DNA from 4 places in the Rhizobium sp. Nf11,1 genome. Region 2 is predicted to be linked to each of the others. Evidence: predicted binding sites of a transcription regulator. Region 2 holds the regulator's gene; each other region holds the start of a gene.
What was found. The regulator LexA, encoded in region 2, represses DNA repair genes until DNA is damaged. The targets are predictions, from matches to a motif close to TGTTCNNNNTGTGTTCNG.

Region 1: the regulator LexA is predicted to act here: its motif matches at 3,070-3,087, upstream of ACQ7C1_RS21695 (ImuA family protein).
Region 3: the regulator LexA is predicted to act here: its motif matches at 5,120-5,137, upstream of ACQ7C1_RS18455 (dehydrogenase).
Region 4: the regulator LexA is predicted to act here: its motif matches at 6,018-6,035, upstream of ACQ7C1_RS11170 (ribonuclease T2 family protein).

The regions. Positions count from the first base shown of each region.
Region 1 covers NZ_JBOBHU010000015.1:109,502-117,405, forward strand. Annotated here, with positions in the region: gene leuD (3-isopropylmalate dehydratase small subunit) at 1-364, opposite strand, end outside; gene ACQ7C1_RS21670 (VOC family protein) at 498-917, opposite strand; gene ACQ7C1_RS21675 (hypothetical protein) at 1,026-1,259, opposite strand; gene ACQ7C1_RS21680 (HpcH/HpaI aldolase/citrate lyase family protein) at 1,373-2,278, shown strand; gene ACQ7C1_RS21685 (DUF1737 domain-containing protein) at 2,278-2,484, shown strand; gene ACQ7C1_RS21690 (metallopeptidase family protein) at 2,508-2,945, opposite strand; gene ACQ7C1_RS21695 (ImuA family protein) at 3,107-4,027, shown strand; gene ACQ7C1_RS21700 (Y-family DNA polymerase) at 3,978-5,486, shown strand; gene ACQ7C1_RS21705 (error-prone DNA polymerase) at 5,483-7,904, shown strand, end outside.
Region 2 covers NZ_JBOBHU010000017.1:39,635-47,538, forward strand. Annotated here, with positions in the region: gene ACQ7C1_RS22740 (ComEC/Rec2 family competence protein) at 13-2,445, shown strand; gene lexA (transcriptional repressor LexA) at 2,426-3,142, opposite strand; gene ACQ7C1_RS22750 (VOC family protein) at 3,348-4,244, shown strand; gene kdsA (3-deoxy-8-phosphooctulonate synthase) at 4,241-5,086, shown strand; gene eno (phosphopyruvate hydratase) at 5,228-6,502, shown strand; gene ACQ7C1_RS22765 (FtsB family cell division protein) at 6,638-6,958, shown strand; gene pdhA (pyruvate dehydrogenase (acetyl-transferring) E1 component subunit alpha) at 7,104-7,904, shown strand, end outside.
Region 3 covers NZ_JBOBHU010000012.1:23,933-31,836, reverse strand. Annotated here, with positions in the region: gene ACQ7C1_RS18480 (hypothetical protein) at 28-270, opposite strand; gene ACQ7C1_RS18475 (endonuclease/exonuclease/phosphatase family protein) at 518-1,591, opposite strand; gene ACQ7C1_RS18470 (hypothetical protein) at 1,672-2,433, opposite strand; gene ACQ7C1_RS18465 (heparin lyase I family protein) at 2,435-3,535, opposite strand; gene ACQ7C1_RS18460 (ABC transporter substrate-binding protein) at 3,996-4,910, shown strand; gene ACQ7C1_RS18455 (dehydrogenase) at 5,142-5,342, shown strand; gene ACQ7C1_RS18450 (trypsin-like peptidase domain-containing protein) at 5,807-7,093, shown strand; gene ACQ7C1_RS18445 (DUF429 domain-containing protein) at 7,623-7,904, shown strand, end outside.
Region 4 covers NZ_JBOBHU010000006.1:42,321-50,224, reverse strand. Annotated here, with positions in the region: gene ACQ7C1_RS11190 (DMT family transporter) at 62-967, shown strand; gene metF (methylenetetrahydrofolate reductase [NAD(P)H]) at 1,422-2,324, opposite strand; gene ACQ7C1_RS11180 (ArsR/SmtB family transcription factor) at 2,327-3,352, opposite strand; gene ettA (energy-dependent translational throttle protein EttA) at 3,516-5,165, opposite strand; gene ACQ7C1_RS11170 (ribonuclease T2 family protein) at 5,263-6,003, opposite strand; gene ACQ7C1_RS11165 (alpha/beta fold hydrolase) at 6,260-7,189, shown strand; gene ACQ7C1_RS11160 (DMT family transporter) at 7,207-7,904, shown strand, end outside.

The DNA of each region.
Region 1 (7,904 bases), on a different contig from region 2:
TGACCTTGATCGGCAGGATGCCGTTCTTGAAGCAATTGTTGTAGAAAATATCGGCGAAGCTGGTGGAGATCACGCAGCGGATGCCGAAATCGAGCAGCGCCCAGGGAGCGTGTTCGCGCGAGGAACCGCAGCCGAAATTGTCACCGGCGACAAGGATCTTGGCATCGCGATAGGCCGGCTTGTTCAGCACGAAATCGGGATTTTCGGAGCCGTCTTCATTGTAGCGGGCTTCGGCGAAAAGGCCCTTGCCGAGGCCGGTGCGCTTGATGGTCTTCAGATAGTCCTTCGGAATGATCATGTCGGTGTCGATGTTGACGACCGGCAGGGGCGCTGCAACGCCCGTGAGCTTCACGAATTTATCCATGACCCATGCTCCATTTCAGCAAATGTACTTTCCTGAATGTGCATCTAGTCCAGTTTTTCGCCGAATTGAAGGAGAATCTTTCTAAAATGGCGGCCACGCGGCGTTTCGCGTGGCCCGCCGTTGCGCGTGTCCGCTACTTGGTCGGAGCGTTCAAGCCCCAGAGGACGCCGAACGGATCGCGAAGCTGGCCGTAGCGATCGCCCCAGAACATCAGTTCGACCGGCATGACGATTTCGGCGCCGGCGGCCACGGCACGATCCCACCAGAAATCGATATCGTCGATAACAAGCTGGATGGCAAAACCTTCATGGCCTTTGAAGGGATGGCCGTATTCGGGATAGGCATCCGCCAGCATGAGGGAGCTGCCATTGATATAGAGATGAATATGCATCGTCCGGCCGCTTTCATCGACCGGTACCCTGTGGGCCTCTTCGGCGCCGAAGGCCTTCTTGTAGAATTCCGCGGCCTTCACCGCACCATCGACGGTCAGGTAGGGCAGCAGGCCATTCTTCACCGGCGGCAGCTTGGCCGGTTTGTCTTCCATCGTATCCATGCTCGTCCTCCATCGTTTTTGAGCGCCGGCTGAATGCCCGGCTGCTTCAAAGACGTATCACGGAAGCATGATCCGACAGTGGCGGCCAATATTTTTGAAAGCAGGATCTCAGAGATCGATGATCGTGCCGCGGCCGTCGTTCCAGACGCGCATCTCCGGCTTGCCGTTGTTTGCCTTGGCGCGCACCGGAGCGGGCTTCATCTTCATCGAAAGCGCGCGTCCGACCATGAACACGGTCAGGATGCCGCCGACGGCAAGCGTCACCGAGAAGGTGAGAAGCAGCATGGCGACAAAGAAGGTGGCGCCGGCCAGCATGAAGAAGATGGAGCGAATGTTCTGCATGGGTTTGAAACCTTTCTACAGAAAGGAATGTGGTCCTTCCTTTTCCTCTCTGCAAGGCAAGCATGGCTTTTTGTTGTCTTGCCGGGCTTTGCGAAGCTTGGCACTAATGGCTGATGAAGCAAACCACACCTCTGCGTTCCTCAAGTCTGCGCCGCTCGGTGCTGAGTGTGCCGGCCATCAACCTGCGGGCGCTCGAAAAGAGCCGTTCCCTTGATTGTGATGCGGTTATTTTCGACCTGGAGGACTCCGTCGCGCCCGAGAGCAAGGGCCAAGCGCGGGAAAATCTGCATGCTTTTTTTGGCGGACAGCCGCTCGAGGGCAAGGAAAGGATCATTCGTATCAATTCTTTGTCATCCGGATTCGGGGCGGCGGATCTCGAGCTGGTCAAGGCGCTTTTGCCCGACGCCGTTCTCCTGCCGAAAGTGGATGGACCCCAGGATGTCATCGATATTGGCGATCTGCTGGCAGATGCGCAGGTGCCAGAGGAGCTGCGCATCTGGGCAATGATCGAAACGCCGCGCGGCGTGCTGAACGTCGGGGCGATCGCCGAAACCGGCCGCATGCCGGGGGCGCGGCTCGATTGCCTCGTCGTCGGCCTCAACGACCTGCGCAAGGAAACCGGCGTCCTGCCGCAGCCGGGGCGAAGCTTTCTCGTGCCGTGGCTAATGCAGGTCGTTCTCGCGGTCAAGGCTTATGGGCTTGATGCGCTCGACAGCGTTTTCAACGATTTCCGGGATGGCGAAGGTTTCGACGTCGAATGCGGGCAGGGTCGCGCTATGGGTTTTTCCGGCAAGATGCTGATCCATCCCGCGCAGATTGCGGCCGCCAACCGGCATTTCGGTCCGAGCGCGGAAGAGATTGCCGAAGCGCAGGCAATCATATCAGCCTTTGCCGATCCGGCCGCCCAAGACCTCAACGTCATCAATGCGAACGGCCGGATGATCGAGCGGCTGCATCTTGTCCAGGCCGAAGCTCTGGTTCATAAAGCCCGTCTGATTTCTGCAAGAAAGCCCGCCTGATGAAACTCTACCGCTTCCTGACCGGTCCCGACGACGCTTCCTTCTGCCACAAGGTCACCGCCGCCCTCAACAAGGGCTGGTCGCTGGAGGGTTCGCCGACCTATGCCTTCAATGCCGCAACCGGCGCGATGCAATGCGGCCAGGCCGTCGTCAAGACTGTCGAAGGCAAGGATTACGATCCGGAGATGAAGCTCTCCGAGCAATAGCGCGTTCTGCCGAACGCACGGTTTCAGCGCTCGGCGGCTTCCTCGGCGCTGGCCTCGATCCGCTCCATATCCTCATCGCTCAGCCCGAAATGGTGGCCGATCTCGTGGATCAGGACGTGAGTGATGATATCGCCGAGCGTCTCGTCGTTCTCGGCCCAATAGTCGAGGATGGGGCGACGGTAGAGGCGAATGCGGTTCGGCATTTCGCCGGTTTCCACGGTGAAACGCTCCGAAATTCCCCTGCCTTCGAAAAGGCCAAGCAGGTCGAAAGGCGTTTCCAGCGCCATATCCTCGAAAACGTCGTCATCGGGGAAATCCTCAATCTCGATGGTGAGATTGGTCGTCAGCTGGCGGAATTCATCCGGTAGATGGCTGTAAGCCTCCATGGCCAGCGACTCGAAGGTGCTGATCGTCGGCGCATGGCGGTCCTGCCAATCATCGCTCTGGTCTACGCGGGCCATGAATATTCCTTCCTTTGCGGGCCCATATAGAACCTTTGCCGCCGATTTTCGAGTGCGGAATCAAAGGCAGGAATAAATTCATAAAAAATGATTGTTGACTCTTCTTCAGCTCTCTGGAATCCATAAGAACATAACAGGAACAAGACGACGGAGTAAACGCCATGGCGCAGAACGCCCTGGCGCGCGAGCGGCTTTTTGCGCTCCGCGAAACCATCGCCAAGCTAGAAGGAAAGCCTGCGCCGGCGCTTGCGGCAGCGGAGCGAGAAGCCATAGCTTCGGAAAAGACCGGAGAGATTCAGGAACGGAACGACCTCGGGCTTCGCCTGCCAATTGGCCTGCCGCTCGACGCGATCATTGAATTTCGCGCTGCAAGTTCCCGCGATGCTGGGGCGGCAAGCGGCCTGGCTATGGCTGTTGTGACGTGGATGCAGAAACAAGAGGAAGATGCCGGGAGGTTTCTGCCGCTGCTCTGGATCGGCGATGCGGTTGGCGCGCTGGAAGCAGGCCGGCCTTATGCCCCGGGGCTTAAGGATTTCGGATTGAAGCCGGAGCGATTTTTCCATGCCGCGCCGCGCAAGCTGGAGGATGCGCTCTGGCTTGCGGAAGCTGCCGTTGAAAGCGCAGCCTTCTCTGCCGTCGTCATGGAGGTGCGTGGCAATCCTCTGCATTTCGGTCTGACCGAAAGCCGTCGGCTTAGCCTCAGGGCGCGTGCCGCCCGCCGTCCGCTTTTCCTCATCCGTCAAGCCGGCGCGGAGGAAGCGAGCAGTGCTGCTTTGCGCCTTCGGGTCGAGCCGGCGCCGTCGAATCTGCGGCCGTTACCGGACGGATCGAAGCTAGCCGGCAGCATCGGTAACCCGATTTTCCGTCTCACGCTGGAGAAGAGCCGACATCCGGCTCCATTCTCCTTCCTTCTGGAGTGGAGCCCCCATGAACGCGAATTTCTTGCCGTCGACAAACCAAGCTTCACTCGGTCTCCAGGCGAAAAATCAGCGCATTCTGGCGCTCAGCTTCCCGCATCTGGCCACAGATCGCATCGCACGCAAGCGCTGGGGGCTTTCCTGGCGTTCGAAAGGGCGTCCTGAAGAACCGCCGCTCGTCTGTTGCGGCAAGCTCAACAACGCCATGCGTTTGACGGCGCTGGACGAATTCGCCGAGAGGTTGGGATTGCGGAAGGATCAAGGCGTTGCCGAAGCGCGCGCCATGTATCCGGCGCTCGATGTCATGGAAGAAGATCCTGCGGCCGACCGCCGGCTTCTGGAAGCCATTGCCGACTGGTGCGACCGTTATACGCCGATGGTGGCGTTCGATGGCAGGGATGGGCTGCTTCTCGACATTACCGGTTGCGCTCACCTCTTCGGCGGGGAAAGAGCTCTTCTCAAGGATATTCTGTCGCGGCTCTTCCATATGGGGCTCGATGCACGAGGTGCGGTCTCATCGACGCCGGGCCTTTCCTGGGCTGTCTCCCGTTTCGGAAACGGCGGCATCGTGGAAGACGAGGAGACGGAACATGTTTTGATGCCGCTGCCTGTCGCGGCCTTGCGCCTGGAAGAACAGATCGTCGAGGCTTTGAAAAAGCTCGGGCTCAAATATGTCGGCGATGTCATTCATGCGCCGCGGGCGCCGCTCACCCGCCGTTTTGGCCAGGCGCTGCTTCTGCGGCTCGACCAGGCGCTGGGCCGCGAGGAGGAGCCGATCTCGCCCCGGCGTCCCGTGGCCAGTCTTTCGTCCGAACGTCGTCTGATCGAGCCGATCGGAACGGAAGAACAGATCCTTGCCGTCACCGGGCAGATTGCCGTGTCGCTGAAGCCGTCGCTGGAAGCGCGCGGTGCCGGCGGGCGGGTGTTCGAGCTAGTGCTGTTTCGTGTCGACGGCAGGGTTTTCCGCATTTCCGTCGGTGCTTCGCGGCCGCTTCGCGAGCCGAAGCTCGTTGCAGGGTTATTTTCCGAACGGCTGCATGCGATTTATGACGATATCGATGCCGGCTATGGTTTCGAGATCCTGCGCCTGAATGTGCTGCGGCATGACCCGTTCAACGACACGCAGGGCGATTTTGAAGGTGACCGGCAGGATGAAATCTCTCTTTCAACCTTCGTCGACCGCGTTTCGGCCCGTCTTGGCCGGGATTGCCTGCAAAGTTTCCAACTTCGGGAAAGCCATGTGCCGGAGCGGGCCGTGATCGCGGTACCGGCAATGGAGAGCCTACCGGCATTGCAGAAAGTGAAGCAGGACAGCGCGCTTCCTTTTCGTGAGGAGCGCCCTCTGCGGCTCTTTGCAAACCCGGAGCCCGTTGAGGTCGCATTTGCTGAAGTGCCGGAGGGTCCACCGCAGACTTTCCGCTGGCGGCGGACACAACATCAGGTAGCAAGAAGTGAAGGACCGGAACGGGTCGCCATGGAATGGTGGATCGATGGGGATGATGCGCAGACGCGCGATTATTTCAGAATAGAGGATGAGTCTGGACACCGCTTCTGGATCTATCGTCAGGGTCTTTATGGTGAAAAACCCGATCCACGCTGGTTCATGCATGGGGTCTTTGCATGAGGGCCGAGCCTGCATTCTTCGAAATCGGCACGAGAACGAACTTCTCGTTCCTCGAAGGTGCCTCCAGCCCGGAGGAGATGGTCGTGCAGGCCGCTCACCTCGGACTCGGCGGTCTCGGCATTGCGGACCGCAATTCGGTTGCCGGCGTCGTCAGGGCACATGCGCAGGCCGAGCAGCTTGAGGAGAGATATAAAAACAGAGATGCGATTTTAGCTCAGGCAGCAAAGGAAGGGAAAAGAGAAGAGATTCTCGATCCTATCCGGATTCAGCCGGGCGCCCGACTCGTCTTTTCCGATGAAACGCCTGATATTCTTGCCTATCCCCGCAATCGGCAGGGCTGGGCGAATCTCTGTCGTCTCCTCAGCGCGGGCAATCTGAAAGAAGAGGCAGTCAAGGGCGCCTGCATTCTGACAGAAGCAGAGCTCATGGAATGGGGCGACGAGATGATGCTCGCGCTCGTTCCGGACCGGAGCCTTATCAGCGATCCTGCCCGCCAGCCGGTGCTTGAAGACTATCTGGAGCGGTTTCGCAAACGGTTCCGCAAGGGATTTTTCATGGCGTTGTCGCCAGCCTATGACGGGCGGGACCGGCAGGCCTTTGCGGTGTTTTCGATGCTGGCCGCCCGAAACCGTGTGCCCTTGATTGCAACCAATCAGCCGCTCTACCATCACCCCGATCGCCGGTCGCTTTCTGATATCGTGATCGCGATCCGGGAACATGTGCAGATCTCGGAAGCCGGATTCCTTCTGGCGCCCAATGCCGAGCGCTTTCTCAAGGATGCACGTGAAGTATCCAGGATTTTCCGAGACTATCCTCACGCGGTCGAGAATACGCAGGTGTTTTTCGCAGGGCTGAGCTTTTCCCTGAATGAGTTGAAACATAATTATCCCGCGGAAAACGATCCCGGCGAAACCCCGCAGCAAACTCTGAAAAGGCTGACGTGGGCAGGAGCGGCAAAACGTTATCCGGATGGTATTCCCGAGAAAGTGGCGCAGCAGATCGAGTATGAGCTGAAACTCATCGGCGACAAGAATTATGCCTCCTACTTTCTGACGGTTCACAAGATCATCCAGCACGCTCGTTTTCAGATTGGTGTGCTCTGCCAGGGGAGGGGGTCGGCAGCGAATTCGGTCATTTGCTTTTGTCTTGAGATTACCGAAGTCGATCCTCAAAAGAGCACGCTCCTCTTCGATCGCTTTATTTCGATGGACCGGGACGAGCCGCCTGATATCGATGTCGATTTCGAGCATGACAGGCGTGAAGATGTCATCCAGCATATTTATGGAAGGTATGGCGTCGCGCATGCCGGGCTGACGGCAGCCGTCACCAGCTATCGCACTCGTTCGGCAGGCCGCGAAGTCGCCAAGGCCTTTGGCCTGTCGGAGGATGTTCAGTCGGCCATCAGCAGTCTCGTCTGGGGCTGGTCGGAAGACAATCTCTCGGAGCGGGATGCGAAGGCGGCTGGCCTCGACATCAAAAATCCAGTGACGCGGAATGTGCTGAAATATGCATCGGAACTCCTCGGTTTTCCGCGTCACCTCACACAGCATGTCGGTGGCTTCGTCATCACGCGGGACCGGCTCGACGAAGTGGTGCCGATCATGAAGACGGCGATGCCGGATCGATACATGATCGAGTGGGACAAGGACGATCTCGACAATGTCAAGATTCTCAAGGTGGATGTTCTGGCGCTCGGCATGCTCACCTGCCTGCGGAAAGCTTTCTCGCTGCTTGAACTGCATTATGAGATCAAGAAGACGCTCGCCGATCTCGGCAATAGGGAGCATGGAGAAGAAGGCGAGCCGGTCTATGACATGATGGGCCGCGCCGATACGGTCGGGGTTTTCCAGATCGAAAGCCGGGCGCAGATGAGCATGCTGCCGCGTCTGAAGCCCAGGCGCTTTTATGATCTTGTCATCGAGGTGGCGATCGTCCGGCCGGGACCGATCCAGGGCGACATGGTCCATCCCTATCTGAAAAGACGGGAACAGATGAAAAGGAATATTCCGATCGAATATCCGAGTGAGGAGCTGAAGACGGTTCTTGAAAGAACTCTTGGTGTGCCTTTGTTCCAGGAGCAAGCCATGCAGATTGCAATCACTGCGGCAGGCTTTGCGCCAGCGGAGGCGGACCGGCTTCGACGCGCCATGGCAACGTTTAAAAGAACCGGCACGATCGGCAATTTCGAGACGCGTTTCATCGAGGGGATGACGACAAACAAGTGTTACACCAAAGAATTTGCGCAGCAATGTTTCAATCAGATCAAGGGTTTCGGTGAGTATGGATTCCCCGAAAGCCACGCCGCCTCCTTCGCGCTGCTGGTTTATGCCTCCTCGTGGATCAAAGCCTATTATCCCGATGTCTTCTGTGCGGCGCTGCTGAATTCACAGCCGATGGGATTCTACGCGCCGGCCCAAC
Region 2 (7,904 bases):
CTTGGGCGGGGCATGCAGGAAACGACGACAGCCGAATTGCGGCCGCAAGCGGGCATCGGTCTTGCCGATCCGCCAGATTTTCCTGCGCCTGCGGTGGTGACTCAATCGGTAAGGACGCAGTCGCAGACCCCATTGCATCGTCGGCTGCTGGCCACCGCCGGGCAATCGCTCCGTGCCGGGGCCTGCATGCTGGGCGAAGAGGCCGATCATGGCCGCCTGCTGCTGTTCTCGCCGGTCTTCCTCGGAGCCGGCTCGGCCTTCTGGTTTCTTGCGGCATCGGATTTTCCCCTCATTGCATCGCTGCTCTGCCTGCTGGTGTCGGCGGCCGCGGTTTTCCTCACCGATCCCAGCCGACCGGCCTTGCGCGCAAGTTTCATGGCGCTGGCACTTTTCGCCGGCGGCATGCTCTCAGCTCAGTTCGAGAGCTGGCGGGCTTCGACGGTGATCCTCGATTCATCCGTGACGACGACGGTGACTGGCCGCGTCGAACGGCGGGAAGGCGACGGGCGCGGGCGCTGGCGCTACATTCTTGCCGTCGCCGGCACCGAGGCGCCGGAGCTGAAACGGCCGCCGAGACGCATCACCGCGATCGTCCGGGGCGCCGATGCGCCTTTCGAGATCGGCGACATCATCACCGGAAAGGCACGTCTGACGCCGCCGGCGGGGCCCGCACTTCCCGCGCTCAACGACTTCTCCTTCGGTGCCTATTTCGACGGCATCGGCGCCAACGGTTTCTTCTATGGTGCGCCGGAGAAACTCGACTTGGAGGCAGGCCCGCAGGCGGCCAGGTCGACGGCGGACGCCCTGCTCGAATGGCTCTACCAGCTGCGCAGCAGCATCGGCGACCGCATAAGATCGATCCTGCCCGACGACACCGGCGCCTTTGCCGCTGCGCTGGTGACGGACGAACGGCGCGCCATATCGCACGCGACGACGGAGGCGCTGCGCCAGTCCGGCCTTGCCCATATCGTCGCGATCTCGGGCCTCAACATGGCGCTGTCGGCTGGCATCTTCTTCGTCGGCTTTCGGATGCTGCTCAGCCTCTTTCCCGGCGTCGCCCAAGCCTATCCGACAAAGAAAATCGCCGCTGCCGGCGCGCTCATCGCCGTCACCGCCTATTACCTGATCTCCGGTTTCGGGGTTTCGGCCGAGCGCGCCTTTATCATGATGGCCATCATGCTGATTGCCGTCTTCTTCGACCGGCCGTCGATCAGCCTGCGCAATGTCGTTCTCTCCGCGCTCATCATCATCGCCATTTCACCTTCGGAAGTATTGGGACCGAGCTTTCAGATGTCCTTTGCCGCCACATTGGCCTTGGTATCGGGCTATCAGTTGTGGAAGGACAGGCGTGTCCGCGAAAACGCTTTTCTGAAACTGCCGATCATCAGGCCGGTGGTTGCCGTCGCCGGTTTCTTCGGCGGCGTCTTCCTGACCTCGCTGATCGGCGGCTTTTCCACCGCATTGTTTTCGATCGAGCATTTTCATCGCCTGACGGCTTACGGCCTGCCGGCAAACCTTGCGACGATGCCGATTATCTCCTTCATCGTCATGCCGGCCGGATTGTTGGCGATGTTGCTCATGCCTTTCGGTCTGGACGCTCCGCTCTGGAAGGTCGTCGGATTCGGCCTCGATCTGGTGATTGCGGTTGCCAAGACAGTGTCCGGCTGGGGCGGTGATATCGGCATCGGCCGCTTGCCCGGCTGGTATTTCGCAGTGGCGGTGGCAGGCTTTCTGCTGCTGACGCTGCTGCGCACTCGGCTGCGCCATGTCGGCACATCGATCATCGCCATCTCCACGCTCATCGTGCTGCTTCTGCCGGTTCCCCGGCCGCCGGATCTGGTGATTTCGGAGGATGGCAGTCTGGTTGCGGTCGTCGCGGCTGAGGCAATAGCTTCCAACCGTGAAAACCCGCCGGATTTCATATTCGACCAGTGGCAGAGAGCGCTGGTGCTGCCGACACATGATCCGCCGAAGATGCTGGATGGTCCGGCCATTCCGCCGGAAGGAGAAGACCGCCGTGTCAGGCTTTCCCGCGATCAGCAGAACGAAGCGAGTGCAGCGATGCGGGCAGCCGCCGCAGGCGGTGAAGCAAACCGTTTTTCCTGCGTCAAGAAGGCTTGGTGCACATCAAGACTTGGCAATGGCAATATCGTCACCGTCATCGACAATGCCGCCTATCTCGGCCCGGCCTGCGATACGGCCGATATCGTCGTGACCTCGGTCCGTCTGCGTTTCAATAGCTGCCGTTCAGGCGGCACGCTTTTCACCGGCGAGACGCTGCGCAGGACCGGTTCGCTTGAATTGCGCTTCGCCGATGCCGGCCTGGAGGTCACCACCGCCTTCGATGCTTTGTCGCGACCATGGATGCGCCATCGCGCCTATGATTGGCGCAATGATCGTTTTACCGATTCCAGCCCATCCGGCGTCAGTGATAGCGACGGATGAGGCCGACGAGCTTGCCCTGCACCTTGACGCGGTCGGGCCCGAAGATGCGGGTCTCATAAGCCGGGTTGGCGGCCTCGAGCGCGATCGAGGCACCCTTGCGGCGAAAACGCTTCAGCGTTGCTTCCTCGTCATCGACGAGGGCAACGACGATATCGCCGGGACTGGCGGTACTGCCGTTGCGAATGATCACGGTGTCGCCGTCGAAGATGCCGGCGTCGATCATCGAATCGCCTTTGACCTCCAGCGCATAGTGCTCACCGGAGCCGAGCATATCTGCGGGAACGACGATATCGTGGGTGTTGTTCTGGATCGCCGAGATCGGAACGCCGGCGGCGATACGTCCCATGACCGGCACGGAGACGGAGTTGCCATTGTCGGCGACCGGCTTTGGCGCAGCGGGGGCGGCGACCGGCTGGGGCTTGCCGAGGCTGCCCTCGATGACGCTCGGCGAAAAACCGCGACGCTGAAGACTGGGGTTATAGGCCTCCGGAAGCTTGATCACCTCGAGTGCCCGGGCGCGGTTCGGTAGGCGGCGAATGAAGCCGCGTTCCTCAAGCGCCGTGATCAGGCGGTGAATGCCGGATTTCGAGGCGAGGTCCAGGGCATCCTTCATTTCGTCGAAAGAGGGAGGAACGCCGGATTCCTTCATGCGCTCATGGATGAAAAGGAGAAGCTCCTGTTGTTTGCGCGTGAGCATCGACGTCAGACCCCGTGATTGAAACAAATCCAGAACGGACACTATATGTTCCATATGTGTTCCGCAAGTAGCTAAATTTCCGTAAAAGTTCACGTCAACTCGCGGAGATTTTTATTTTCATTTGCCGGATTGGCGCACATGTCTTGCATTGAGGGAGGTGCTGTCGCACATCTCTTGTCTCTTGCCGGTTTCAGGAGGGATATTCATGAACGCGCATTCCGCCAGGTCGCACCCGCTGGATCATGTCGTGCTGCCCGTGGTCAATATCGATCTGGCGCGTGAGAGGCTCGGCAAGCTCGGTTTCACCGTCGCCGCCGATGCGCGCCATCCCTTCGGAACGGAGAATGCCTGCGTCTTTTTCGCCGACAAGACCTATCTGGAGCCGCTTGGCGTGGCGAGTGTCGACGAGAGCGAAGCAGCGGCCCGCCAGGGCAACGTCTTCATCGCCCGCAATCGCGCCTTCCGTTTCCGCTGCGGCGAGGAGGGACTTTCTGCGCTGGCCTTCCTCAGCGAGGATGCCGACCTCGATCATAAGCGCTTCGTCAGCAACGGCGCGAGCGCCGGTGAGATGTTGCAGTTCAGCCGGCCGATGCGGATGCCGGACGGTTCGGAGAGCGTCGGCAGCTTTAAGCTGGCCTTTGCAGCTGATTTGCGCGCCCCCGATTTCTTTCTCTTTACTTGCCAGCGCATCAATTCGTTCCCTACAGATCGCGCCGCGCTGGAGACGCACGCCAATGGCGTGATCGGCATTGCCGAGATCGCACTTTGTGCACCGGACCCGGCGGCATTCGCCGCCTTCGTCGGGCTCGCGATTGGGCAGGCGGCGGTGGAGAAAACCGGTTTCGGCATGAATATCGCGGCATCGAATGCAAAGATCAGCTTGATGACGCCGGAAGGGCTGGAGGCCTATTTCGAAACCACTGTCTCATCAGCCGATCGCGGCCTGCGGGGGCGGGCAATCCTCTTCACCGTCATCGATCTTGCCGTGACAGAAGCGCATTTGGGTGCTAACGGGATCACATTCACACGCAAGAACAATCGCATTCTGGTGAAGCCCACGCCCGGGCAGGGTGCGCTCTTCGCCTTCGAGGAAACACGATGAGCACCGACACGAATTCCGAAGTCAGGATCGGCGAAGGCGGAGGCCAGGTCACTTTTTCCAATACTGGCCGCTTGTCGCTGATCGCCGGTCCATGCCAGATGGAGAGCCGGGATCACGCCTTCATGGTCGCCGGCACGCTGAAGGAGCTTTGCGGCAAGCTCGGCATTGGCCTCGTCTACAAGAGCTCCTTCGACAAGGCGAACCGTACCTCGCTCTCGGCTGAACGCGGCATCGGCCTGGAAAAGGGCATGGAGGTCTTTGCCGACCTCAAGAAGGAATTCGGCTTTCCCGTCATAACCGACGTCCATACGGCCGAGCAATGCGCCGAGGTGGCCAAGGTGGTCGATGTTCTGCAGATCCCGGCCTTCCTCTGCCGTCAGACCGACCTTCTGATCGCCGCCGCCAAGACCGGCCGCGCCGTCAATGTCAAGAAGGGCCAGTTCCTCGCCCCTTGGGATATGAAGAACGTTCTGAAGAAGCTCAACGCCAGCGGCAATTCGAATGTGCTCTTGTGCGAGCGCGGTGCCTCCTTCGGCTACAATACGCTGGTTTCCGACATGCGTTCGCTGCCGATCATGGCGGCGATGGGAGCTCCCGTCATTTTTGACGCCACCCATTCCGTGGCGCAGCCGGGCGGGCAGGGCGATTCCTCCGGCGGCCAGCGCGAGTTCGTGGAAACGCTGGCGCGCGCGGCAGTGGCGACGGGAATTGCCGGCGTCTTCGTCGAAACCCATCAGGATCCCGACAACGCACCGTCCGACGGGCCGAACATGGTCTATCTCAAGGACATGCCGCGACTGCTTGAGAAGCTGCTGGCCTTCGATGCGATCGCCAAGGCCTAACGTTCAACAGCCTGACATGATCGTGGTTTAGGCCACGATACGATACCCGTTCGAAGGCGGGAAATTGCGCCATTGTAATTTGCACGCCTTCGATTATGACAGGCGTCGAACGACTTATCACCCACCGAGCAGGAAGAACCCATGACTGCAATCACCGATATCATCGCCCGCGAGATCCTCGATAGCCGTGGCAATCCCACCGTCGAAGTCGACGTCTATCTCGAAGACGGCAGCATGGGCCGCGCGGCCGTTCCCTCGGGCGCCTCGACGGGCGCACATGAGGCGGTCGAGCTGCGCGACGGCGGCAAGCGCTATCTCGGCAAGGGCGTCGAAAAGGCGGTCGAGGCCGCCAACACCGAGATCTTCGACGCGATCGGCGGCATCGATGCCGAAAATCAGATCCAGATCGACAACATCATGATCGAGCTCGATGGCACGCCGAACAAGTCGCGCCTCGGCGCCAACGCCATCCTCGGCGTCTCGCTCGCCGTCGCCAAGGCTGCGGCCCAGGCATCCGGCCTGCCGCTTTACCGTTACGTCGGCGGCGCTTCCGCCAGCCTCCTGCCGGTGCCGATGATGAACATCATCAACGGCGGCGCTCATGCCGACAACCCGATCGACTTCCAGGAATTCATGATCCTGCCGGTCGGCGCCGATTCGATCGCCGACGCCGTGCGCATGGGTTCGGAAGTCTTCCATACGCTCCGCAAGGAGCTTGCCGCGCAGGGCCACAACACCAATGTCGGCGACGAAGGCGGCTTCGCTCCCGGCCTGAAGAGTGCGCCCGAAGCCCTGGACTTCATCATGAAGTCGATCGAGAAAGCCGGCTACAAGCCGGGCGACGACATGTGCCTCGGCCTCGACTGCGCCTCGACGGAATTCTTCAAGGACGGCAAGTATGTTCTGGAGGGCGAAGGCCGCACGCTCGAGTCGGGCGCCATGGCCGAATATCTGGCCGAGCTCGCCGGCAAATACCCGATCATCTCGATCGAAGACGGCATGGCCGAAGACGACTGGGAGGGCTGGAAGGCGCTGACCGATCTGATCGGCAAGAAGACTCAGCTCGTCGGCGACGATCTCTTCGTCACCAACTCGGCCCGCCTTCGCGACGGCATCCGCATGGGCGTCGCCAACTCGATCCTCGTCAAGGTCAACCAGATCGGGTCTCTGACGGAAACGCTTGATGCCGTTAACACGGCGCATAAGGCAGCCTATACCGCCGTCATGTCGCACCGCTCCGGAGAAACGGAAGATTCGACCATTGCCGATCTCGCCGTCGCCACCAACTGCGGCCAGATCAAGACCGGCTCACTGTCGCGTTCTGACCGTCTCGCCAAGTACAATCAGCTGATCCGCATCGAGGAGGGCCTAGGCCCCCAGGCCCAATATGCCGGCCGCTCGATCATCAAAGGCTGATCCGATCTGATTTGCAATGCTCGACCCGCGCCTCACCGGCGCGGGTTTTTTCTTGCCGGCGGTTACGGTCAATGAACGGTTAATCTCTGCGCGTTATGCTGAACGAATTGGTAATGCGTTCAAGAGCATGCGTGTATGTGGACAAAGCATCATAAGAAGAGAAAGCTCGGCCGCTTCGTCATCCCGGCTATGACGGTCGCCTTCCTTTCCTATTTCGGTTATCATTGCATCCATGGCGATTATGGCCTGCGGGCGACGGAGACGTTCGAGCGTCAGCGCGTCGCGCGCGAAAGAGAGCTTGCCGTCCTGAAGGCGAAGCGCGAACATCTGGAAAGCCAGGTGGCGCTGCTGAGTGACGGCTCGCTCGACAAGGACATGCTGGACGAAAAGGCGCGATATCAGCTGAATATGTCGCGTGCGGACGAGATCGTCATATTCAAACATTATTCCAATTAACCGGAATTAGGTTAATTGGAATTTCTGATTTATTTGCAATAACTTAGCGCCGAATACGAGCCATGCAATTATGGCATTGCTGTGGTCATATTTCTTCCCTATGGTACGCGCCACCGAGAAACGACAAACCCATAGGGAGGGTTGAATGGCGCCGCGAAAGACCGCGACCGTTTCCAGCCGCAAAACTGCAGCAAAACCAGCAGCCAAAGCATCGAATGGAGGCCCGGTAGCCGACTTCGACCGGGATGAGGAACTCAAGGCCTATCGCGAGATGCTACTGATCCGCCGCTTCGAGGAGAAGGCCGGTCAGCTTTACGGCATGGGCTTCATCGGCGGCTTTTGTCATCTCTATATCGGTCAGGAAGCTGTCGTCGTCGGCATGCAGATGGCGCAGAAGGAAGGCGATCAGGTCATCACCGCCTATCGCGACCACGGCCACATGCTGGCAACCGGCATGGAGGCGCGCGGGGTCATGGCGGAACTGACCGGGCGCCGCAGCGGCTATTCCCACGGGAAGGGCGGCTCGATGCACATGTTCTCGAAAGAGAAGCATTTCTACGGCGGTCACGGCATCGTCGGCGCCCAGGTTTCGCTCGGAACCGGCCTTGCCTTTGCAAACCACTACCGCGGCAACGGCAATGTCGCCATCGCCTATTTCGGCGACGGCGCTGCCAACCAGGGCCAGGTCTACGAGAGCTTCAACATGGCGGCTCTCTGGAAGCTGCCGATCGTCTATATCGTCGAAAATAACCGCTACGCCATGGGCACCTCGACCGCCCGTGCCACCGCTCAGTCGAATTACTCGCTACGCGGCTCCGGCTTCGGCATTCCCGGCATTCAGGTCGACGGCATGGACGTTCGCGCCGTCAAGGCGGCCGCCGACGAGGCGCTCGAACATTGCCGCTCCGGCAAGGGCCCGATCATTCTCGAAATGCTGACCTATCGT
Region 3 (7,904 bases), on a different contig from region 2:
TTTCGCCAGAAGATCCTCGGATCCCCTTCAGCGTCTTCCGATAGCGGACAAAGGTCGAGAGCTCGGACATCGAAGGTTGCACGACACCCGTGGGAATTCCTGCGCCTCGGAGAGCGCTGTTGACGACGGTCGCGGGAATTTTCTTTCGGAGAAGTCCGGATACTGTCTGCTATGAGTGTCTTCAGTGGACCAATCACTAGCGTGCAGCCTTTCCGAAAGGGCAGGGATCTGAAAGCACAGGGACTTTCCGGATCCAGTCGGGCTGACCACGAGGACAGACTTCCCGGCGAGTGCTGCCAGGACGATCGGGAGTTGCCCTCCAGCCAGCGGGAAGCCGCATCACCCAGCGTTCGATCGCGCGCCTCGCCAGTCCTCCAACGAGATTGGGATGATGGGCGGCGCGGAAGCCGTCACAAAAGTCACCAGGTCGAAAGCTCGTCGGATCCGCCCATGGGAGGTGGTGCACGTTGGATCTCGTGCGACTTCAGCTTCGTCGCGCAGGATGCGCATGGTCAATTCAGGGCAACGTCATGAAGATCGGGCAATGGTCACTCGGCTCTACCTCGGAAAATGTGAGGACCGACCCGTCCTCGAACTTGTTTGGTTTCCCTTCGCACGTTTTCAGGTAGTCGGTCGCAAGCTCCGTCGTCTTGGCCTCGCTTCCCATCGCATACTGTTCGCTCGAGATCGGCGTCTGCTGCGCGGGGCCGCTCACAAGGAAATAGTCGATCTTGCTGTTGGACTTCGGACTGTAGGGGAGTGGCCTTCCGCCTGCGGCCGCTATTTCAGGAAACTTCTGGTTTGCGGCAGCAATGATCGCGCTTCCGCGGTTGGGAAATGACGCCCAGCATTGCCTAGCTGTGGGAAAAAACTGAACTCCCGGATCGACGGCTCGGAACTTTGCCGCCACATGGTCGCCTGAATCCAGAAGCTGTCTGTTGAAATCACCGGCGACGATCACCTGCTTGCCGGCTGCACGCTCTGTTCGTATCCATTCAGATAGGATGTCTGCTTGTTTCATGAGCGTCGCGCAGTCATCGGCCTGATCACGTTCGTTTTCGTTGTCGTTGCGCTTACAGGAGGCCTTGAGGTGTACGGAAACGACGACGACTTTCGTGTTGCCGCGTTGAAGCTCTACTCCGACCCCTCCGCGGACGGGTCGTGGTGTTTCGTTGGCGCATTCGCTCGTATGCATCACCGAAAGCTGAGGCACCTGGACCTCTGCGAGTTGGCCAAGCGATTTCTTGTATGCGATCGCTGTGAAGATGTCGTCGACATCCTCGTTGCAATGCGCGCTGTTGGTCATGCAGCGCTCTTCGAAGACGATGTTATAGCTGTCCCCCACCACTGCTCGCGCACTGCCCATGCTGCCCATTTCCTGCAGCGTTATGATGTCCGGTTCTAGCTTCGCGAAGATGTCGCGGATATGTTGATATTCCGCCTCATCTCTTGCATGACCGCGAAGTGGAACTCCGGGTTTGCTCGCGAGGTTGCCGATGTTCCAGCTTGCAAGCTTCAGCTCCTCGGCCCTTGCATCGAAGGCCGCCAAAGCGGCGATTGCCGCGATCGCATATAAAAGATTTGATCTCATTCCCATTCCCCCACGAGATGCGATATTCAAGCACAATTCGCGCAAACGGCGAGACGCAGTTTCAGCTTCGGCAGTGCAGCTCAGTGGCCCTGCTGAAATGTCACTCGTCCGACTTCGACTGCGTTGGAGGCGCGTCTGAAGCTGCGGATTGCCCCTGCGATGTCGAGATTTCTTCTCCGAGCCTCGTCGGCCGTGGAGCCGGGGACGGCTCTCTCTATCTCGCGAAGGTTGTCTTCCGAGACTGCTCCGTTCTCGCAGGCACCCGGCGAGCCGTTCCAGATTTTCTTTGCTAACGGACTTCTGACAGCCGTGGTGATCGCTCCGGCAACAACGTCATCTCTGGTTACCAGCTTTTCCTTCATCAGAGTCCATATGGCTTCGCCGAGGATGACGCCTGACTCATCGAAGTCAATGTCGCTGACCGCAACATATATTTGGTCCTTTCGCCCATCCACCAGACAATGATGTGCGGTAAATATCCAATCGTGGACCATGTAGGCTGGCGCGTATCCCCATGGGTTGAGCCCCCCGAAGACCTGGACTGCCCGGGGCACGGATCCTCCATCCGTATACATGACACCGGGAACGATAGGATTCCCTTTGCCGCCCGGCCTGACAAACGTAAGGCGGTCGTGAGGATCAGGGACGAAAACAAACTTTCCATCGCCAGATGAGCCACCACGACCGACCCACATAACGATCAAGGTGCCGGAGAACGACCCAGGTTGTAGTTTTTCGAAATCGATACTGGTGCAGCTTGCGGCGGCCGCGATCAAAATGAGAGCGCTCGCCAAGCGGCGACGCTTCCGCCCATGGAAATGGCGACCGAGCGAGTAGATCATCTCAGGGCGCCTGGCATATTTGAGCGAGGCCGGCCTTGGTTGCAGCCTGAGAGAACTCATCAAACTGAAAGTGAAATTCACCCGGGATACGGAGGCGGTAGGTCCCAAATTTAAAGTACGGACCTGAAAGAGGCAGAGGAGTATTTTTCTTTAGGGTTGCACCGATGTTGCCTTTCACGGATACGATCTTCTGGCCGTTCGCCCAGACATCGATTTCGGCGGCCCGACGTGGTCCATATTCGTTGTCGGTGCGGCCTGGCTTCACGCGATAGATCATGTCGACCCAGCCCATGCGCGGATCGGGCAGCGGGCGGTTCGCTTCTGGAACGATCTCGATGTCCGCCTTGCCGATGTACTTTTCGGGTTCGGCGACGAACGCGAGCGACCGAAACTGGGAGACCAGGTCTCCATCGCCGGAGAGCCCGAGGGCCTGCGACAGAGTCTTGGCGTCTGTATCCTTCGCCTCCGGCCCCATGCTCTGCATTAAATTCGGGCTGAAGAATTGCTTCGAGACTTCCGGAGCGTTCCTGCTGATCAGGTCGAGCGACTGCAGGGACTTGATCGCGTTCACGTTTTGCTCGTTGAACTCGAGATTTCCCAGAAGGTTCTGCGCGGTGAGAAGCGCGTCCGGATCTCCCTCCGCCTTGGCGACCACACGTCGGACATCGTTGTCCTGAACGGTGATATGGAAGACGCCGTTGTCGAATCGCTGGGCGATCATTGGGCTACCGTCTCCTGGACCCTTCCATTGTCCGATGACGGATCTTGCGCTGCCCTTGGATGGCACGTCCCCTGTGATCCTGAAACTGAACGAGTACCACACCTCGTCACCGAAGGTCGGCCACGACTTCTTGACCGTTCGCAGTTCCGCCCTCTGGCAATCGTCCTCGCATTCGAGGCCGTCGTCGCCTTCTTTCGTGACTATGTCGATGGCAGCGCTCCCGCAGCGACCGGGTTTGGTGAACTCGATCTGGTGCGAGAGAACCTGCTGCGTCGTCCATTTTGAGACATCCAGTTTCGAGCCATCAAAATGGTCGTCTAGTCCAGCAGCAGACGCCGCGCCGCTTGACGTGATTATCACTGCAAAAAGGACTGATCTCATCTGCATCCCCCCAGCTCAATGAGATGAAGAACTACTACCATGTTCACTCTAAGTTGTGTATCTCGCCCGCAGACTTTTTTCGGGCGAAAGCAACCGCTAGCTGCCGCGTGCCCCCCGAGCCTTGCGTCGAACGACAATCGAACGACCGGATGTCGGCAGCGCTCCTGGAGGCAGCCGATCTCGTCCGGACTCTGTGGGTTGCCCTCTACAGCGGCGTCCGGATCAGCACGATCTTCGGGAACTAGACGGGCAGGTTGCAATACCTTCACCCAGGCTGTCCGGCTCTTTAGCGTGCCGCCGACTGCGCCAGCCCCCATACACAGCTTTGTCCCATATCCTTGTTGAGCCGCCCCGCGGCGGCCTTGATGGACGAGGGCGGCCACCTTGCTTCCTCCGGTAATCCAAGGATGCTATCGTGTGCCACCTCAGCCATCATTCATGCAGCGTAAGAGGGAACGCCATGACTGCGGCACGGCCAATCGGTTCGGGAATCCCGCGTATCGGCATACTGCTCGCAGGTGACCGATCATATCCGAGCTTCGCCGCCTTCCGCGATGGCCTGAGCGCGCTAGGGTATATCGACGGTCAAATGATCGAAATGGAAGCACGTTTTGCGGAAGGCCTATTTGATCGCCTCCCAGGCTTCGCCGAGGAGTTGATTGCTCTCGGGGTAGACGTCATCGCCGTGATCGGCGCAGTGACGTTCCAGGCCGTCCGTCGCGCAACTTCGGATATCCCTATTGTCTTCGCGGTCGTGCTCGATCCCGTCGCCGCCGGTCTGGTGACCGATGCGGATCGGCCGGGCGGAAACGCCACAGGCGCAACCAACTACGACCCGGAACAGGCGAAAAAACAAATCAGAATCCTCAAGCAAACCGTGCCTGGCCTCTCCCGGCTGGCGATCCTCGGGGATGCAGGCGTGCCGGACACGCTGCCGAACCTCTATATGGCGGAAGCCAGGGCTGCGGGATTGTCTCCCCAGATGGTACTGCTGAAGGGATCCGAAGACATCGAGGAAGCCTTCGCGACTTTCACCGGCCAGCAGGCAGACGCCCTGCTGTCGCTCGAAGTGCCGCGCACCAGCACTTATGGCGCGAGGATCATCGAAGGGGCGGTATCCGCACGGCTGCCGACGATGTTCGGCAGAGACCTCGCCCGCTACGAGCCGGTGCTCGCCTACGGCACGAGCCTCGCAGCCGCAGCGCGGCAGATGGCCCGGATGGTGGATCGCGTACTCAAAGGAGCAAGGCCGGGCGACATGCCCATCGAATGGGTCAAACAACCCGAGCTGATCGTCAACCTCAGCGCTGCCCGAAAGATTGGCATTCCCATTCCGCCGGAGCTGCTCGCAATCGCGGATGAGGTCATCGAGTAATAACCGGCGGTCAGCTCCTCCTGCGAGCTGCCGGATCGGAGATTGCCGCCTTTCGGCAGGCGGGGCAGGATCTTCGGCATTGAACCGACGACGCCACCAACGCTTGCGGCGACTCGGTCCCATCGCTACCTTGAAGGTGCTCCCGCCATAGCGCGCCGTTGCAATGAGCTGCCTTCACGCTCAGCGACCCTCCGTGGAGCATATTTCTCCGGAATATACGAGGAACTGACGATGCTCGCTGAACGAGACAACATAGCCGAAACAAATCCCGTGGACGCAGCGATGGCATGGCACGGCGGCGACCCACGAGCCACCATCGAAGCCCTTCTTCAAGATCGTATCCGGCTCCAGGAGCAACTTGCCACCGCGAAGGCCTGCATGGGAAAAGGCTATACCCGCGGATGGATGCCCGGCGCCGATTTCGAGCACTGATGGTTCACACCCCAGAAAGCAGTGTCCCATCATTCGTCGCCGAACTTGTAAGGGCCGCGAACGAAATCGAACGGCTGACGCCTTCAGAAGTTCGGAAACTGCTGTTCCGCGCGATAACGACAGTGGGCGATCTCCGGGAGCGGTCGGAATCCCCGCGAGCGGGACCGGACACGACGCAATCGTCGGCCTCAACGCGGTTGCAGATCACATAGAGCGACAATCGAATGAGCAGATGTCCGCAGCGCTCCTCGAGGCTGCCGATCTCGTTCGAACCCTATGGGTTGTCCTCGACAGCGGCGTCGAGATCACCACGATCTTCAGGAATTAGGCGCCTATTCGTTCGGCAAGGCGGGCAATCGGATCCAGTCCACAAGAGACCCCGCCGACCATTAAGCAAAGTTGCAAGATCAGGTTGAAATCGAGACCTCGAAGGCTCTACTTTCCGACGGGTCTGGGGAGCTCGCATGTCTGTCATCTGCCGCGTAATCATCGCCGCTGGCCTATCGATGGCCGTCGCTTCGCAATCCTTTGCCGACGAACCCACGTCCTCGGGAACGGGTTTCGCGGTCACAGCGGACGGATGGATTCTGACCAACGCCCATGTGGTGCAGGATTGCGGACGTATCGAGGTGAAGGGAAAGGGCGATGGCGCGGATCCGCGCATCGATGAGACCAATGATCTGGCGATCGTGAAGATCACGGCCGGCGAGCCACTAAAGCCGCTGGCATTCCGAAAGTCTGCAACAAGGCTCGGCGAGGACATCGTTGCCGTGGGATACCCCCTGGCAACGTTGCTCGCGGATTCTGTGAAGATCACCACGGGCAACGTGAACGCACTCGCGGGGATCCGCAACGACACCAGATACATCCAGATCTCGACACCAATCCAGCCAGGCAACTCAGGTGGCCCTGTGGTGGACCGCAACGGATTCCTTCTTGGGATCACGAGCGCGACATTGTCCAAGAAGATCGCAGACGATATCGGTATCACTGCTCAGAACGTGAATTTCGCGATCCGCGCGTCGGTTGCCGAGTTGTTCCTGCAGTCTCAGAGTGTCGTTGATCAAGCCGCTGATACAACTGAGAATGCGACAGCCTTGTCGACAGCCGATATTGCTGATCGCGTCACGCCGTCGGTCTTCCAGATCTTATGCTATCCCAAGGCCGACGCGCGCGTAGCCTTCACACCTCAGACGCCCAATTCTCTCCAGACCCAGCCTCCGGCAAACTCTGTCAACCTGCCCTCGGCCGATGCGGCTGCCGCTCGCGCGTCGCTCGAAGTTCCTCGGGCTCGGAGCGGCTTCGTGCGTCACCCCAAGGGAATAGCGCCGATCAAATCTGCGGCCGACGGGGATGCGAAGACGATCGGAGAGGCGCGAAACGGAAGTCCCGTGGAGGTCACTGAACTATTAGGCGACTGGTATCGCGTCACCGTCGGAGGATTCAGTGGGTATATGCACTACTCGTGGGTGCGCGTGAACGAATTCGAGGAACCTGCTGGCGACGGACGCTTCGTGCAGGTCAAATCTTTCCGGACACTCGAAGACGCCCGCTCGTTCATGAAGGCCTCGTCGGTTCCGCTCGCGGCACATCTGGCAGCGAACGGCTGGATCGCCGTGACACTGCATGACGTCTATGGCGAGCAGGAAGCGAAGGACCTGTCAAATGCCCTCAAAACCCACGGGCTCATCGCGAAGGATGCCATGGTGACTTTCGGAAATACCTACGTCAGGAAGGTCTGCTGCGATTGACATCAATGAGAGGACTGACGAGGTGCGAGTGGGTGTGCCACATGGTTCGCGACATCGATGAGGTCCGCCGGACACTGAGCTGGACAAGGTCGCGAGCGTCCCCGATCACTCCTTCGCCTCCGAGAGGTGTTGAAGTGGAGGGCGCGTTGAAGGGAGCTTGCGGCACGAGCTTGTTTTTGGGCGCCGCAGCCATCTTTCTATCGATAGCAATGGCGGCACAAGCTGCGAACACTCCCTGCAGTGGCAGGAAGGGCGGTATCGCAGGATGTCAGGGTGACACCTTCATTTGCAATGATGGGTCGGTCTCCGCGAGCAAGCGATCATGCTCAGCGTACATGCGAGGCGCCGTTGGCGTTCTGGGTGGCAGCACATCACACATGTCTCCCGTCGTCGGCGCGGATTGTTCCTGTCGATCCGGAGCATATTGCACAGGTTCGAGGGGAGGTCGGTATTGCATGACCGACGGAGGGCAGAAGAGCTACCTGCGAAAGTGATTGTGCGTTTTGGCCGAAGTGAGGAGGAGCTGAGGTTGAGAGCGGTTCTGGGAATCGACGCCGCTTGGACGGAGCACGAACCGAGCGGGGTGGCCTTGATTGTCGATCTTGGCTCCGGCTGGCGGCTCGTCGAAGCGGCCAGCTCCTACACTGCCTTCGTCTCTCACAAAGATGCTGATCCTATTGTTCGCCATCGAGGCTCGCTTCCGGACGCGCAGTCATTGCTCGCGGCAGCGCACGGAAAACTCGGCGGGACTGTCGACTTGGTTGCGATCGACATGCCTCTGTCATTGACCCCAATAATCGGCCGCCGCGCG
Region 4 (7,904 bases), on a different contig from region 2:
AAGCATAATGCTGAGGAGCGACGCCGGGTCTAGACGATGCGGCTTTTTGGAGGACGAGGGCATGGACAGCAGAATGAGTGCCTGGATCTGGAGCCTGCTGCTCCTGCTCGGTCTTATCTGGGGCGGCTCCTTTTTCTTCGCGCGCATCGCCGTCCAGCATATTCCGCCGCTGACGCTCGTCTTCCTCCGTCTGCTGCTGGCCGGACTGGCGCTGCACGTCTATATCGCCGGCCGTTTCGATATCTATTCGACCCTGAAAGCCCGCTGGCGCGAATTCCTGATCCTAGGGCTGATCAACAATGCCCTGCCGCATGCGCTGATCTTCTTCGGTCAGACCCGCACCGGCGCCGGCCTTGCGGCGATCTTGAACGCAACGACGCCGATCTGGACCGTGCTGATCGCCAATTATCTCACCTCCGACGAAAAGCTGTCCTCGGCCAAGATCGCCGGCTGCCTCGTCGGCCTCGCCGGAACGATCGTGCTGGTCAGCCCTGGCCTGTCGGCCAGCGGCCAAGCCCCCCTCTGGGCGCTGCTGCTCCCTGTGCTTGCCGCCATCTCCTACGGGTTCGCAGCCACCTACGGCAAGCGATTCAAGGACGTTCCGGCACCGGTCACCGCAGCCGGCCAGTTGACCGCGTCCTCGCTGATCGCTTTGCCGCTGTCGCTGCTGGCCGATCGCCCCTGGACGCTCTCCTTGCCGACGCTCGACATCCTGCTCGCCGTCCTGGCGTTGGCGCTGTTGTCGACCGCCTTCGCCTACATTCTCTATTTCCGGATCATGGCGGCGGCGGGCGCCACCAACGCCTCGCTTGTCACCCTGCTGGTGCCGCCAAGCGCCATCCTGCTCGGCGTGCTTTTCCTCGGCGAACGGCTGGCGATTGGCGAATTCGCCGGCATGGCGCTGATCGGTTTCGGCCTTGTCATCCTCGATGGCCGCGCCCACCGCCTGCTGGTGAAAGCCGCCTGACGATCGGTTGCATATTCCCTATGTTTTCAACCGGTTGCCGAGCCGCCATGTTTCGGGCGCATAGGTAAATTCACGATCGCCTGATTTAACGCAGCGTTAAAATGTGTGAAGAAAAATTTGCATGAAATTATCGTTTTACCTCAACGACTTGAGAAAACGATGTTCGACTTATCCACCGGCCGCTTCGGCAGCGCAGCATAAGATTCGCTTTTCAACCGACATATTTGAGACATAATATCGGCCGGTTAACGCGAGGAGACAGACATGGGACTCACGCAATCCTTGAATGTTCTGTTGGTCAGTGCAGCGTTTGCTTTCGTCCTGTCCATGCTCTTTATTTGAGCTGACGGGCTGGGAATGCTGATAGTGCCTAAACTCCCCTGATCAATCCGCCAACGAAAAAGCGCATGTCCCGCCCGACATGCGCTTTTTCACTTTTGAACGTCTGAAAGGATCAGGCGGCTGCGCCCGCGCTCTTTGCCGTCCGGCGGGAGTAGCCGAGGTTGTCGAGCACCGCGGAAACCAGCGGCGCGCGGTTCATCGTATAGAGATGGAAATCACCGATGCCGCGCCGGACGAGATCCTCGATCTGCTCGGCAGCAACTTCGGCCGCGACCTTTGCCCGATCCTCGGGCTTGTCGTCGAAGCCCGCGAAACGCTCATCGAGGAAGGTCGGGATGACCGCGCCACAGGCACCGGCGAAACGCTTCAGTTGCGTCAGGTTCTGGATCGGCATGATGCCGGGCACGATCGGGATCGAAATGCCGGCGGCGCGCACCTGCTCCAAGTAGCGCTCGAAATTGTCGTTGTCGAAGAAGAACTGCGTCAACGCCCGGTCAGCGCCGTTATCGGCCTTGCGCTTCAGCATCTCGATATCGGCGGCCGTATCACGGCTTTCCGGGTGTTTTTCCGGATAGGCGGAAACCGAAATCTCGAAATCACCGACCGACTTGAGACCGGCCACCAGTTCCGCGGCATTGGCGTAACCGCCGGGATGCGGCTGATAGGGCGCACCGACGCCGCCAGGCGCATCGCCGCGCAACGCCACGAAATGCTTTACGCCGACCTTGCGAAACGTATCGATCATTTGATGCGTTTCCTCCTTCGTCGCACCGACGCAGGTCAGGTGCGAAGCGGTGGCAAGCGGCGTCTGCGACAGGAAGCGCGTCACCGCCGACAGCGTCGGCGCCTTGGTGGTGCCGCCGGCGCCATAGGTCACCGACACGAAATCCGGATCCCAGTCCTGCAGCTTAGCGACGGCATCCCAGAGCTGCGCCTCCATTTCTTCCGATTTCGGTGGAAAGAACTCGAAGGAGATCCCGAAGTTGCGCCCGCGTCCTTCGCTTTTCAAAGCCATATTCATACTCTCCCGGCAAATGTAGCTTCGGCGCCTTCGCTGGTCTGCGAAGCCATGAGGCGCCTCGGATCGCGCGCGAGCCAGACGGTGACCGTCAACCCCTGCCCGCCCTGCTGACCCGGATGAAGATCGACGACCTGCTCGACGTCGAGCCCGGCCTTGCGCAGCCAGTCGGACATCGCCTGGTGCGAAAAGCCGAGACGGACATGGGCATGTTCGTCGCGGAGATATTCGAGCGTGTGCGGTGCGAGATCGATGACCACGAGCCGCCCGCCCGGCCGCAGCATGCGCGCCGCTTCCGCGATCGCAATCTCCGGCTGGTCGAAGAAATGCAGCACCTGATGGATCGTCACCAGGTCGAAATCCTGCCCCTCGAACGGAAGGTTGAGGATATCGGCGTGGCGCACCGTCGCCTTGGTGATACGCGACTTGTCGAGATTGGCGCGCGCCACGCTCAGCATGTCGCGGCTGGCGTCGACACCGACAGCGCGGCGGTAGAGCCCGGACAGGAGTTCGAGGATGCGGCCGGTGCCGGTGCCGAGATCCAGCAGCGAATCGATCGGCTGGTTGCCGAGCAGCCGAATGACGGCGGCGTCGACCTCCTCATCGGCCGCGTGCAGGCGACGAAGCTCGTCCCATTCGGCGGCGTTGCGGCTGAAATAGGCCTGCGCCCGCTCGGCCCGCTGGCGCTTGACCTGCGAAAGCCGCTCGCCGTCGCGAAGGATGGTGGGATCATTCTCGGAGACGTGTCTCAGCAATGCCCGCACCAGCATGGCCGCCTTGCCGTCCTGTTTGAGGCGGAAATAGGCCCAGGCGCCTTCTTGGTAGCGTTCGATCAGTTCGGCCTCGCCGAGCAGCTTCAGGTGGCGGGAGATTCGCGGCTGCGATTGGCCGAGGATTTCGGTAAGATCCGTGACCGTCAGGTCGCCGCCGTCGAGAAGGGCCAGAAGACGCAGACGCGTGGGTTCGCCGGCCGCCTTCAAGACGTCCACCAACCCATCCAGTCCCAGCTTCAAAGGTTCGCTCATCATTGGCCCAATCAAGATATAAACATATCTTTATGTGATTTGAAAAGCGGTGGCAAGCGGCAATTCGCACTGTTCGCGAAATTGCCTGCGCAAATTGCGACAGGGCCCGAGATGAAAAAGCCCCGGTCGAACCGGGGCCTTTGCAAGCAGAAATAAAGCAGGATCAGCGCGTCAGGCGCTTGTGAGCCTGACTGCCAGGATTGAGGGCGTCGGGGCCGAGGCGGCGGATCTTGTCCTGCTCGTAATCCTCGAAATTGCCTTCGAACCATTCGACATGGCCCTCGCCTTCGAAAGCCAGGATGTGCGTCGCCAGACGGTCGAGGAACATGCGGTCGTGGCTGATGATGATGGCGCAGCCGGCGAAATTCTCGAGCGCGTTTTCGAGAGCGCCGAGCGTTTCCGTATCGAGGTCGTTGGTGGGTTCGTCGAGCAGCAGAACATTGCCCCCGGCCTTCAGCATCTTGGCGAGGTGCACGCGGTTGCGCTGACCGCCCGAGAGATTGCCGACCTTCTGCTGCTGATCACCACCCTTGAAGTTGAAGGCGCCGCAGTAGGCACGCGAGTTCATGTCGAACTTGCCGAGCTTGATGATTTCGGCGCCACCGGAGATTTCCTCCCAGACCGTCTTGTCGGCGGCCAGCGCGTCGCGGCTCTGGTCGACATAACCGAGATGCACGGTCTCGCCGATACGGATCGAGCCGCTATCCGGCTTTTCCTGGCCAGTGATCATCTTGAACAGGGTCGTCTTGCCGGCGCCGTTCGGGCCGATGATGCCGACGATGCCGCCCGGCGGCAGCTTGATCGACAGGTCGTTGATCAGCGTGCGACCCTCGAAGCCCTTGGTGATGCCTTCCAACTCGATGACCACCTGGCCGAGCCGTTCGCTGACCGGGATGATGATCTGCGCGTCGCCGGGACGCTGCTTCTCGGCCGCCTCCACCAACTGCTCGTAGGATTTGATACGCGCCTTCGACTTGGCCTGGCGAGCCTTCGGGCTGGAGGCAATCCATTCCTGCTCGCGGCTGATCGCCTTCTGGCGCGATGCCTCTTCGCGGTTTTCCTGCAGCATGCGCTTGGCCTTGGCCTGCAAATAGGCGGAGTAGTTGCCTTCGTAAGGGATGCCGCGGCCGCGATCGAGTTCGAGGATCCAGCCGGTGACGTTATCAAGGAAGTAGCGGTCGTGGGTAATCATCATCACGGCGCCGGGATAGTCGCGCAGATGCTTTTCGAGCCAGGCGATGGTTTCGGCGTCCAGATGGTTGGTCGGCTCGTCGAGCAGCAACAGATCCGGCTGCGAGAGCAGCAGGCGGCAGAGTGCGATGCGGCGGCGCTCACCCCCGGACAGGCTGGTGACCTCGGCATCGCGCGGCGGGCAGCGCAGGGCTTCCATCGCCATCTCGACCTGGCTTTCCAGATCCCAGAGGTTCTGGCTGTCGATGATGTCCTGGAGCTTCGCGCCCTCTTCCGCGGTCTCATCCGAGTAGTTCATCATCAATTCGTTGTAACGATCGACGATCGCCGTCTTCGCGGCAACACCTTCCATGACGTTCTCGAAAACCGTCTTGGTGGGGTCGAGTTTCGGCTCCTGCTCGAGATAGCCGACTGTGGCACCCTCGGCGAGCCAAGCTTCGCCGGTATACTCCTTGTCCTGGCCGGCGATGATGCGCAGCACAGTGGATTTACCGGCGCCGTTCGGTCCGAGGATGCCGATCTTGGCATCCGGGTAGAAGGAAAGGTGGATGTTCTCCAGGATCTTCTTGTTGCCATAGGCCTTGTTGAGGCCGGACATATGATAGATGAATTGACGTGCCATGCTGCGCTGCTCCGGGCGGGAAACTTCGTTTCGTGCCGCTATGTAGGCGAAACAGCGCCTATGAGCAACGCCGAAACCCGTTTACGCCGGATTCCGATCAGAAGCCCGCCGCATCGACAACGCCCTCGTCACAGCCGAACGAGGTTTTTCCCGCTCCCTGGATCAGATCGGCAAGGCCCGCGCTTTTTGCCGATGCCGTTCCCGCATCAGCAGACAGGCCGATCGTCAACTCGCTGATCACCCTGACATTGCCGGCTCGCCGGCAGCTCATCTTGACGCGCTCGCCCGCACCCGGTCCGAAGCTCTTGTCGAAAGCAGCCTTGATCGCCTCGGCCCTGACCGTCTTGCCGATATTGGCGGCGAAGAGATCGCGCACGGCCGATGTATTGAGCGCATCCACCAGATGGACGCCGACGCCGAAATAATCCTCCACGCTCATTTTCGTGCAGGTGCCATGCTTTATCCATTCGTGCCGTTCGAGGCCGGACTGCGTGCCGGGCATCGCCTTTGCAAGCGACGCCTGCGTCTCGGCCGAAAGCGTGACGTCAGGCAATGTCTCCCATTTGCCGTCCTTGTCGGCAGCCTTCTGGTCGTCGCTGACGCCGCAATAATCCTGCCGCATCGGCCACAGGCCGTGCAGCGAGAAATTCGTCGCATCATGGCGCTCGCCGGTCTGGCTGGCGCATTCGGGCTTCTTCTGGTTCGTCTGGCAGAAGGCGGGCTGCCAGCTCGCAGCAAGAATGAAACGGGTACGGCCCTCGGCCTCCTGCGCCACGGCAGCGCCGGCAAGGATCATCGACACGGCGAATGTAAAGGTACGCAACTGCATGCTGCTCATTTCAACCCCCAAAGAAGAACAATGCAGGAACAGATAAGCACAAAGAGTAAACGGCAGCAACCCTGAATCGCAACTATCCTGGAATTTGTTATCGACTGCGCGTCGTCGGAAACAGTCGGCTGTTCCGGGAAGCCCTGTTCTCGAGTTACGCACGGACGCTGTCGCACTTATGGCTGCAGAATATTCTGCTTAAATCGATTCCGCTTTAAGAAATTATGCAGTAGCGATCTGCTCTGCTGCGGCAGGGAGGATCCGGATGTTTTCTGATACGCAAAGGCTCGCCATAGGGGAAGCGTCTCTGGCCTATCATCATGCCGAGGCCATCCACCCGGCACGCGGCATCCTGTTGATATCGCATGGCTTGGCGGAGCACTCGAAGCGATATGGCCGCTTTGCCGATGCGATGGCGGCGCGGGGCTATCAGGTCTATGCCCATGATCACCGCGGCCACGGCGAGACGAGGGCTCCCGACGCGCCGATCGGCCGCTTCGCCGGCCGGAATGGCGTCGACCGGGTGATCGGCGACGTCTTGGCCATGCGCGCCCATGCGGCCTCGCGCCATACCGGCTTGAAGGTGATCCTGCTCGGCCATTCGATGGGCGGCCTCATCGCGCTCAATGCCGCCGTCACCGCTCCGGCCGACTTCGACGCCGTCGCCGTGTGGAATTCGAATTTCGCCGTCGGCCTTGCCGGCAGAGCCGCCCAGGCGATCCTGCTTGCCGAGCGGATGCTGAAGGGCTCCGACGTGCCGAGCGGCCTCCTGCCGAAGCTCACCTTCGGCGCTTGGGGAAAATCGATCCCGGACCGCCGCACCGAGTTCGACTGGCTGTCGCGCCATGCCGATGAAGTCGACAAATATATCGCCGATCCGCTCTGCGGCTTCGATGCTTCGGTCTCGCTCTGGCTCGATCTCTTCGAACTGACGTTTCGCGGACCGCAGAAGCTCCATCTCGACCGCCTACCGCGCGACATGCCGATCCATCTGGTCGGCGGCGGCGAGGATCCGGCGACGGAGCGTGGAAAAGCCATCCTCTGGCTGGCAAACCGTTTGAAAGCCCAAGGCTTCTCTCATATCAACGTCCAGATATATCAGGATATGCGACACGAAACGCTGAACGAGATCGGCGCCGACGCGGCGACCGCCGCCTTCGCGCACTGGTGCGACGAGGCACTCGCAAGATCCTGAGCCAGAGAGATTCCATCATGAGCAGCACTTCCGCCCGCCCCGCTTCGTCCACCTCGGAGGTGACGACGGGGCTTGCGCTGATGTTTCTTTCGGTGATGTTCTCGCCGCTCATCGATATCTTCGCCAAGCTTGCCGTCGTCACCATCCCCTCCGCCGAGATCACCGCCGGCCGCTTCCTCGTGCAGGCGCTCTGCATGCTGCCGATCGTGCTATGGCGGCGCAGCTTTACCGATTTCTCCTGGCGCCAGAGCCTGTTCCACGCCATCCGCGGCTTCGTCATCACCGTGTCGATGATCTCTTTCGTCACCACGCTGAAATATATGGCGGTCGCCGACGCGATCGCAATCTTCTTTATCGAGCCGATCATCGTGACGATCCTCGGCGGCATTTTCCTCAAGGAGACGATCGGCTGGCGGCGCTATACCGCCTGTGGCGTCGGCTTTTTCGGGGCGATGCTGATCATTCAGCCGAGTTTCGAGGAGGTCGGCTACATCGCGCTCCTGCCTGTCGTCAGCGCGCTCTGCATTGCGGCCTTCGTGTTGATGACCCGCGTCCTCTCGCACAGGGAAGATCCCTGGTCGATGCAGTTCCAGATGGGCATCTGGGGCTTGCTCTTCTGCGCCCTCCTGCTTTTCGTCGGCGAAGGAAGCGGCTCCGATCTCTTCGATCCTGTCATGCCTGCAGGCAGCGCTTGGTTCTACGTCGCCGGCGTCGG